3 regions of the Herminiimonas arsenitoxidans genome follow, and region 1 is predicted to be linked to each of the others. Evidence: riboswitches for the same ligand, from Rfam matches in the RefSeq annotation. Region 1 holds a riboswitch; each other region holds the start of a gene.
The links. A riboswitch is a leader RNA that binds a small molecule or an ion and turns the genes downstream of it on or off. The one in region 1 is predicted to bind thiamine pyrophosphate.
Positions count from the first base shown of each region.

Region 2: linked by a shared signal. The riboswitch ahead of BQ6873_RS11240 (TonB-dependent siderophore receptor) and the one ahead of BQ6873_RS06645 (purine-cytosine permease family protein) in region 1 are both predicted to bind thiamine pyrophosphate.
Region 3: linked by a shared signal. The riboswitch ahead of thiC (phosphomethylpyrimidine synthase ThiC) and the one ahead of BQ6873_RS06645 (purine-cytosine permease family protein) in region 1 are both predicted to bind thiamine pyrophosphate.

Region 1 is NZ_LT671418.1:1,416,093-1,418,363, reverse strand. It holds gene BQ6873_RS06645 (purine-cytosine permease family protein) at 1-980, opposite strand, end outside; TPP riboswitch at 1,031-1,130, opposite strand; gene BQ6873_RS06640 (methylglyoxal synthase) at 1,425-2,271, shown strand, end outside.
Region 2 is NZ_LT671418.1:2,379,551-2,381,821, reverse strand. It holds gene BQ6873_RS11250 (GreA/GreB family elongation factor) at 1-317, shown strand, start outside; gene BQ6873_RS11245 (hypothetical protein) at 453-797, shown strand; TPP riboswitch at 974-1,077, shown strand; gene BQ6873_RS11240 (TonB-dependent siderophore receptor) at 1,137-2,271, shown strand, end outside.
Region 3 is NZ_LT671418.1:2,019,131-2,021,401, forward strand. It holds gene thiC (phosphomethylpyrimidine synthase ThiC) at 1-985, opposite strand, end outside; TPP riboswitch at 1,098-1,205, opposite strand; gene pyk (pyruvate kinase) at 1,392-2,271, opposite strand, start outside.

The DNA of each region.
Region 1 (2,271 bases):
AGTGTAATACCCCAGAAGCGTATCGTGAATTTTCCATTCAGGAAATTGAGCGAGACCGATCCGGAATACACATCGCCGTAAGCGTTATCCATCTCATCGATCAGAATCAGACCTAGCGCAATTAAGCCGCCTTGTGCCAGCAACAAAGTCGTCATCAAATCAGCACCCGGATTGGACGTGCTGACGATCAATACGCCTAAGGCGTGACACCAGATATTCGCTACCGCAAAACCCAGCCATGTGCCGCGGAAGGTGCTGGCGCCGGCTTTACCATAACGCGCAAAATCAGCAACCAATGGCAACCACGACACTGGCATCGCCATCACCAGATCGATCCCGGCCAGCGTACTCATAGAACCATCACCGGATCTATTCCAGATCGCATCCAAACCTTGTACCTGCGCTTTCAAGACAAATTGATAGGTTAGCCAGATCAGCGAAAGAATAACCAAAGGCAGGCCGAAGCGGCCGACGAACCAACGTACCAAACCGATCATTGAACCGGTTGCAAGACCAACCAGTAGCAGGCCCCAGAACAGCGCCGTGACATATGGCAGCCAGATTGCGTCTATGCCTGTGATGTCCTTGATCAAGGCAGTCGTGCCGTCGCGCATGACGACCAATTCAAATGCGCTCCAGCCTATCAATTGAATGACGTTCAGAATCACTGGCAATTTGGCAAATGATGTGCCCAGGGTTTGGCACATCAGTACCGGGCTGGACAAGCCACGTTCAAATCCTATGTAGGCAACCAGACCGAGCAGGGCGGCACCGAGCAGAGAGCCGACGATAATGGCGAACAATGCTGTTTGCGTGCCGAGCGCGGTGCCAAGAAATGCGCCGATCTGCATGACGAGCAAGCCGACGCCGAGACTGAACCACAGCGCAGCGTGATCGCGGAAGGAAAAAACTCTGTCAGCCGCAGGAATAGGTGTGAAGGCAGCATTGCTTGCTGCCGCAGGTGCGTTTGGTAAAGCCATCATCGTCTTTCAAAATAGATGGCAGGTAAGCGGATTCGATGCCGGTGTACGGCGATGATTGTGTGCTTTCCTGCGCGAGAATTATCTCAATCAGGTTCAACGGGTATCTCTCACCCACGCATCAAATGCGCAGGACCCCGAGCCAAGAAGGTCAAACTGGGCGCTACTTTGAGCCAAAAACGAGGGATAGGCAAGTTGTATGTATCGGGGAAGTGGTTTGCCTGTAGGCGTGACGCGAAGATGGTTGCAGCAATTGCAGAAGAAAGTGTCGGGCCGCACGATAAAACAGGGAGGGGGAGCGGCCCGACGAAAACACATAAATACTGTATGTATGAACAGTATATTATCACAGATCAGGAATGTCACAAGTTATTCATCGACAGGCGATATACTTAAGTTGACGCACTGCAATGTTGCAGCGCTTAGCCTTTTTGACTGTTTAATATGCCTGCTTCTCGCCGTAATTTCCGCATTGGATTAGCCACTAGCCGCACTCACCAAGACGCTCGCGACTCCGCACTAGCCCTCTTACTCAATGGTAGCCGCGTTGCGATTGAAGAACATTTACAACCCGAATTAATCGTGGTCGGACGCACGCTGGATGCGATGGATCATCTCGGTTTGTTGAAAGATTATCCGCGTATCGAACGTTTTCCTTACGGCCGACATGGTGGTTTGATGAAACTGGTCTCGCGCGTGGTGGATAGTGATCCTGAGCGTCGATTGGATGCTGTCATTTACTTGATGGATCCGGTTGACCCTTCATCCACATTCCCGGAGGCGGTCGCTTTGAAGCGGCAATGCGTGATTCATGGCAAACCGTTTTTATCGACGCTGGCTAGCGCACGTGAATGGCTGGAGCTGGAATCGATCGCGATCGGCGCAGCGCCAAATCCTGAGCTGGATGCCACGTTCGATTTGAAGAATGAGGGTATTGCAATGATTGCCCACGATGCGATGAAAGATCGCATGCTGGACATCGCAGAGCGCCATTTTGAATTACTGGATCAATTCGGATTCCGTTGCGCGACTGGCACGACGGGGAGCTTGCTGAACAAGCTGGCGCAGAAAATCAAAGGTGAAGAAGCCGGTCGTAACTGGGTCAAACCTTATCTGAGTGGCCCGATGGGTGGTGATGCGCAGATCGCAGAATTGATACTGGATAGGCAGCAGTGTCGTCGTGTTTTGTTTTTGGAAGACCCGCATGTCGCGCGTCAGCATGAAGCGGATATCCAGTTACTGGAACGTGCGGCGCGCACGGTGACGGATTATGCGCTGTGTATCAGTAACG
Region 2 (2,271 bases), 960 kb from region 1:
GTGAAATCGACCAACGTATTCACTATCTACAAACTCGTTTGGAGTCTGCAGAAATCGTTGACCCAAGCGTGCATGTCGATGGCGATCAAGTCTTCTTTGGCGCAAGCGTCACCTATCAAAACGCAATTGGTGAACAACATACCGTCACCATAGTTGGCCTAGATGAGCTGGACCCGGCGCACGGCAAGATAAGCTGGCTGGCACCACTTGCGCAAACATTGCTCGGTGCAAACGAAGGCGACACAGTACTGTTGGAAAGCCCAGCTGGTACAGAGAAATTGCAGATCATGCACGTACGTTATCCGCCTAGTAGTTGAACTGGATGTGGATCAAAGTGTCCTACAGATAAGCGCATAGACATGAGGTGTATGCGACAAGTAGTAGATGGAATGGCTTGATCAGCATCAAGCATTGCATGCCCTGAACACTCTTCACATAGCAAGGAGTTCTATATGGCACATCATGATTCTCCAACAAAATCCAAGGTTTTCGCGAAACATGCTTCAGCATCTGAATCGCATTCGCGAGAAGAGCGTCAATTGGATGATGCGCTGGAGCAAACCTTCCCCGCCAGCGATCCGGTAGCGGAGATGCCGACCGAGACGGCGGCATCTGAAGGAGAAGTGGCGAAAGAAACCTTACTGGATATCGCGATAGAAATGACTTTTCCCGCCAGCGATCCCATCTCGGTTTCATCCGGGATTACGCATATACAAAAATCGCCGGATTCAGCCGACGCACATTTCGATCATCAAAATAGCCACGAGTCGGAAAAAAGCAAGAAGAGTAAAAAATAGAAATCAATTCGTTGTACCAAGCATGCGTTCTGCACATCTTTGATAGTCACGCCGCCTACTTCCACGTCTCCGCAGACTAGCCATCTTGCCAATTGATCCTGGTTAAGATCGGCGAAATTCGCTGCAAAATACAACAAAGATGCCATTTCGCACGCTTATTCTTTCGTGTTAGTATGCGGCCACGCTAGGGGTCCTGAAGAGCTAAACGTCTTCGGGTGAGAAAAAACCCTCCGTACCTGACCTGGATAATGCCAGCGTAGGGAAGCGCAAAGTCCACGCAATTTCTTTGTCCATTCCTTCGCACGCATTCGTTTTTTAACGCGATTGATTGAACAAAACATGTCTGCATCACACTCCCGCCGTTCCCTGATTGCCCTGGCTGTTGCGCAAGCTTGTGCATTTGCGCCTGCTGCCATGGCTGAATCTTCCGAAAACGTTTTGCCTGAAGTTGTTGTGACTTCCGATTCGGCAAAAGATGGGATTGCGCGCAATGCGAGCATAGGTGGATTTTCGGAAGCGCCGCTGCGCGAGACGCCGGCATCCATTAGCGTCATCACGCGTGAACAGATGCAGGACCGCAGCATACGCACGGCGACCGACGCAGTGAAATACGATGCGAGCGTACAGAATTCCTATAACGCGGTTGGTTTGTCCGACTGGTTTGCGATACGCGGCTTTGTACTGGATCAGGGTTCCAGCTATCGCAAAGATGGCTTGGTCATACTCGCGCAATCGTCGATTCCGATGGAGAACAAGGAAAGCTTTGAAATCCTCAAGGGTTTGGCTGGCTTGCAGTCAGGCATAGCCTCGTCGGGTGGCGTCCTGAATTACGTGACCAAACGCCCTACCAACGAGCCTTTGCGCACGGTGACGCTCGAGGTGAGTGAGCGCGGCACGCGTTATGCAGCAGTCGATCTGGGCGGACGTTTTGAAGATCAGCGCTTTGGTTATCGCATCAATGCAGCCGTGGAAGATATACGTTCCTACGTGCGTGCTTCCAATGGTGACAGACGCTTCGTGTCCGGTGCCTTCGATTGGCGCATCAGCCCACGCGCCTTGCTGCAAGTCGATGTCGACTATCAGCATAAATCGCAATTGACGGTACCTGGCTTCCAGTTGCTTGGCTCTGACTTGCGCATTCCTACCGGCGTCAGCGGCAAGACGATGCTGAATGATCAACCGTGGAGCCGTCCGGTTACTGATGACACCAATAATCTGGGTGTGAAATTTGAATATGAGCTGAACGATAACTGGCGTACGACTTTGCAAGCCAACGCGTTTGCTTTGCGTAGAGATGATGCTGTTGCCTTGTCTGTTGGTTGCCCGGCAACTGGTTCGTTCTCTAATTATTGTGCGAATGGCGATTACGGCTTATACGATTTGCGTCGTGACAATGACAAGCGGACAGTGAATACCACGCAGGCTTTGTTGCAGGGTAGGTTCAACACCGGCACAGTCAAACATGAATTGACGA
Region 3 (2,271 bases), 600 kb from region 1:
CCTGCTCGGCTTGCTCGATCAATGTGTCACGGAAAATTTCCCATGTCAGATCTTCTGCCTTGCCGTTCACTTTTTCCAGCGCCTGATAAATAGGCACGGTACCGATAGGTACAGGTGAATTGCGAATGATCCACTCACGCGTTTCATGTATGTGTTTGCCGGTCGATAAATCCATCACGTTGTCGCCGCCCCAACGTATCGCCCACGTCATTTTCTCTACTTCTTCTCCGATCGAAGAAGTGACTGCCGAGTTGCCGATATTGGCGTTGATTTTGACCAGGAAATTACGACCGATGATCATCGGTTCGATTTCAGGATGGTTGATGTTGGCCGGGATAATGGCGCGACCCCGCGCGATTTCGCTACGTACGAATTCAGCAGTGATCTCTTGCGGGATCGCAGCACCAAACGATTGGCCCGGATGTTGACGCCCCATCAGCTCGGCGAGCTTTTCACCTTTTGGTCCGGAGTGTTTCAACTCTTCCAGATAGGCGCGACGATTCATGTTTTCACGGATCGCGACGAATTCCATTTCCGGCGTGATGATGCCCTGACGTGCGTAATGCATTTGCGACACGTTTTTGCCGGCAAGTGCACGACGCGGTTTGCGATGCAGATTGAAACGCAACTCAGCCAACTTAGGATCGTTCAAACGCTCGATGCCGTATTCAGATGTTGGGCCGGCTAGTTCTTCGGTGTCATTGCGCTCCAGTATCCACGGCAGGCGTGGTGTGTCGAGGCCGGAACGGATATCGATCTTTGCTTCCGGATCGGTGTATGGACCGGACGTATCGTAGACATAGATCGCCGGATTTTTTTCGAAACCGAACGATGCTGCGGTATCGGATTGTGTGATCTTGCGCATAGGCACGCGTATATCAGGACGCGAACCTTGAATATAAACTTTGGTGGAATTTGGTAATGGTTGGATCGCTGCTTCATCTACCGTGGCGGTAGCGGACAGAAATTTCGGATTGGCATTCATTTTGGCTCCTTGGCTAACTTCAAATTGGCTTGGAGCCAGCTCAGGAGGTTTCGAAAACATATACCGTATCAGCTTGGACATCGATGAATACAATTCGAATGCCGGATGCAATACACGTTCTCGGTAGCTTCCCTTCGCTGGCATTATCCAGATCAGGTTCAAGGGTTTTTCTCACCCGGCAAATGCGGAACGCATCTACCTAGGACCCCTAGCTTTTTACTTCTACAACAGGTGAATCAAACTACGAATCGTAGTCTATGCCATAAAACGACTATGTCAATTGACCCCCGTCAGATTTTTACATCTGACATGAATGGGTTACTGCGATGCAACGCAATACCCCATTCATGTCAGTTCTGAAAAATGGCAAACATGCCATCTTTCAGAAACTGTATTACTTCAAATATTACTTAACCGTTGCGATGTGCAACAGATTGGTCGTACCAGATTCGCCGAATGGTAAGCCAGCCGAGATAGCGATGTAATCACCTTTCTTGGCAAAACCTTCATGCACGGCGGCCGCCACTGCTTCGCTGACCATGTCATCAACAGACTTAACATCCTTGCCGCCAACGATCGAGTGGATACCCCAGACCCATGCCAAACGACGTGCGGTCTTCAGTTCTGGTGTGATGCTCAGGATCGACGTGGTCGGACGTACACGCGCAGCGCTCATGCTGGTGCTACCAGATTTTGTGTATGTCACAGTAGCGACAGCTTTGATCGCAGCCGTGGTGTCACGCAAGGCGTTGCAGATTGCATCTTCCGCTGTTGGACGTGGTGTCACTTGCTGTGCATCGAGCAGTGTGCGGTAGACCGGATCGCTTTCCACTTCTTTGATGATGCTGTCCATCATTTGAACAGCGCGAACAGGGTTCTTGCCGCTGGCCGATTCCGCGGACAACATCACGGCATCTGCGCCTTCGTAAATGGCGTTGGCAACGTCCGATGCTTCTGCACGGGTTGGCATAGGCGATTCGGTCATCGATTCCAACATATGTGTTGCAACGATAGTTGGACGGCCGTATTTACGCGATACACGGATGATTTCTTTCTGAGCGCGCGGCACTTGCGAGATCGGCAGTTCAACACCCAGATCACCACGAGCAACCATGACGGAGTCAGAAGCTTTACAGATCGCATCGATGTCGAGCATTGCTGCTGGTTTTTCGATCTTCGATTGAATCAGAGCGCGGTCGCCGATGATCTTGCGCGCGTCTTCGATATCGGAAACTTGTTGCACGAACGACAGAGCTACCCAGTCCACACCCAACGACAAGGCAAAT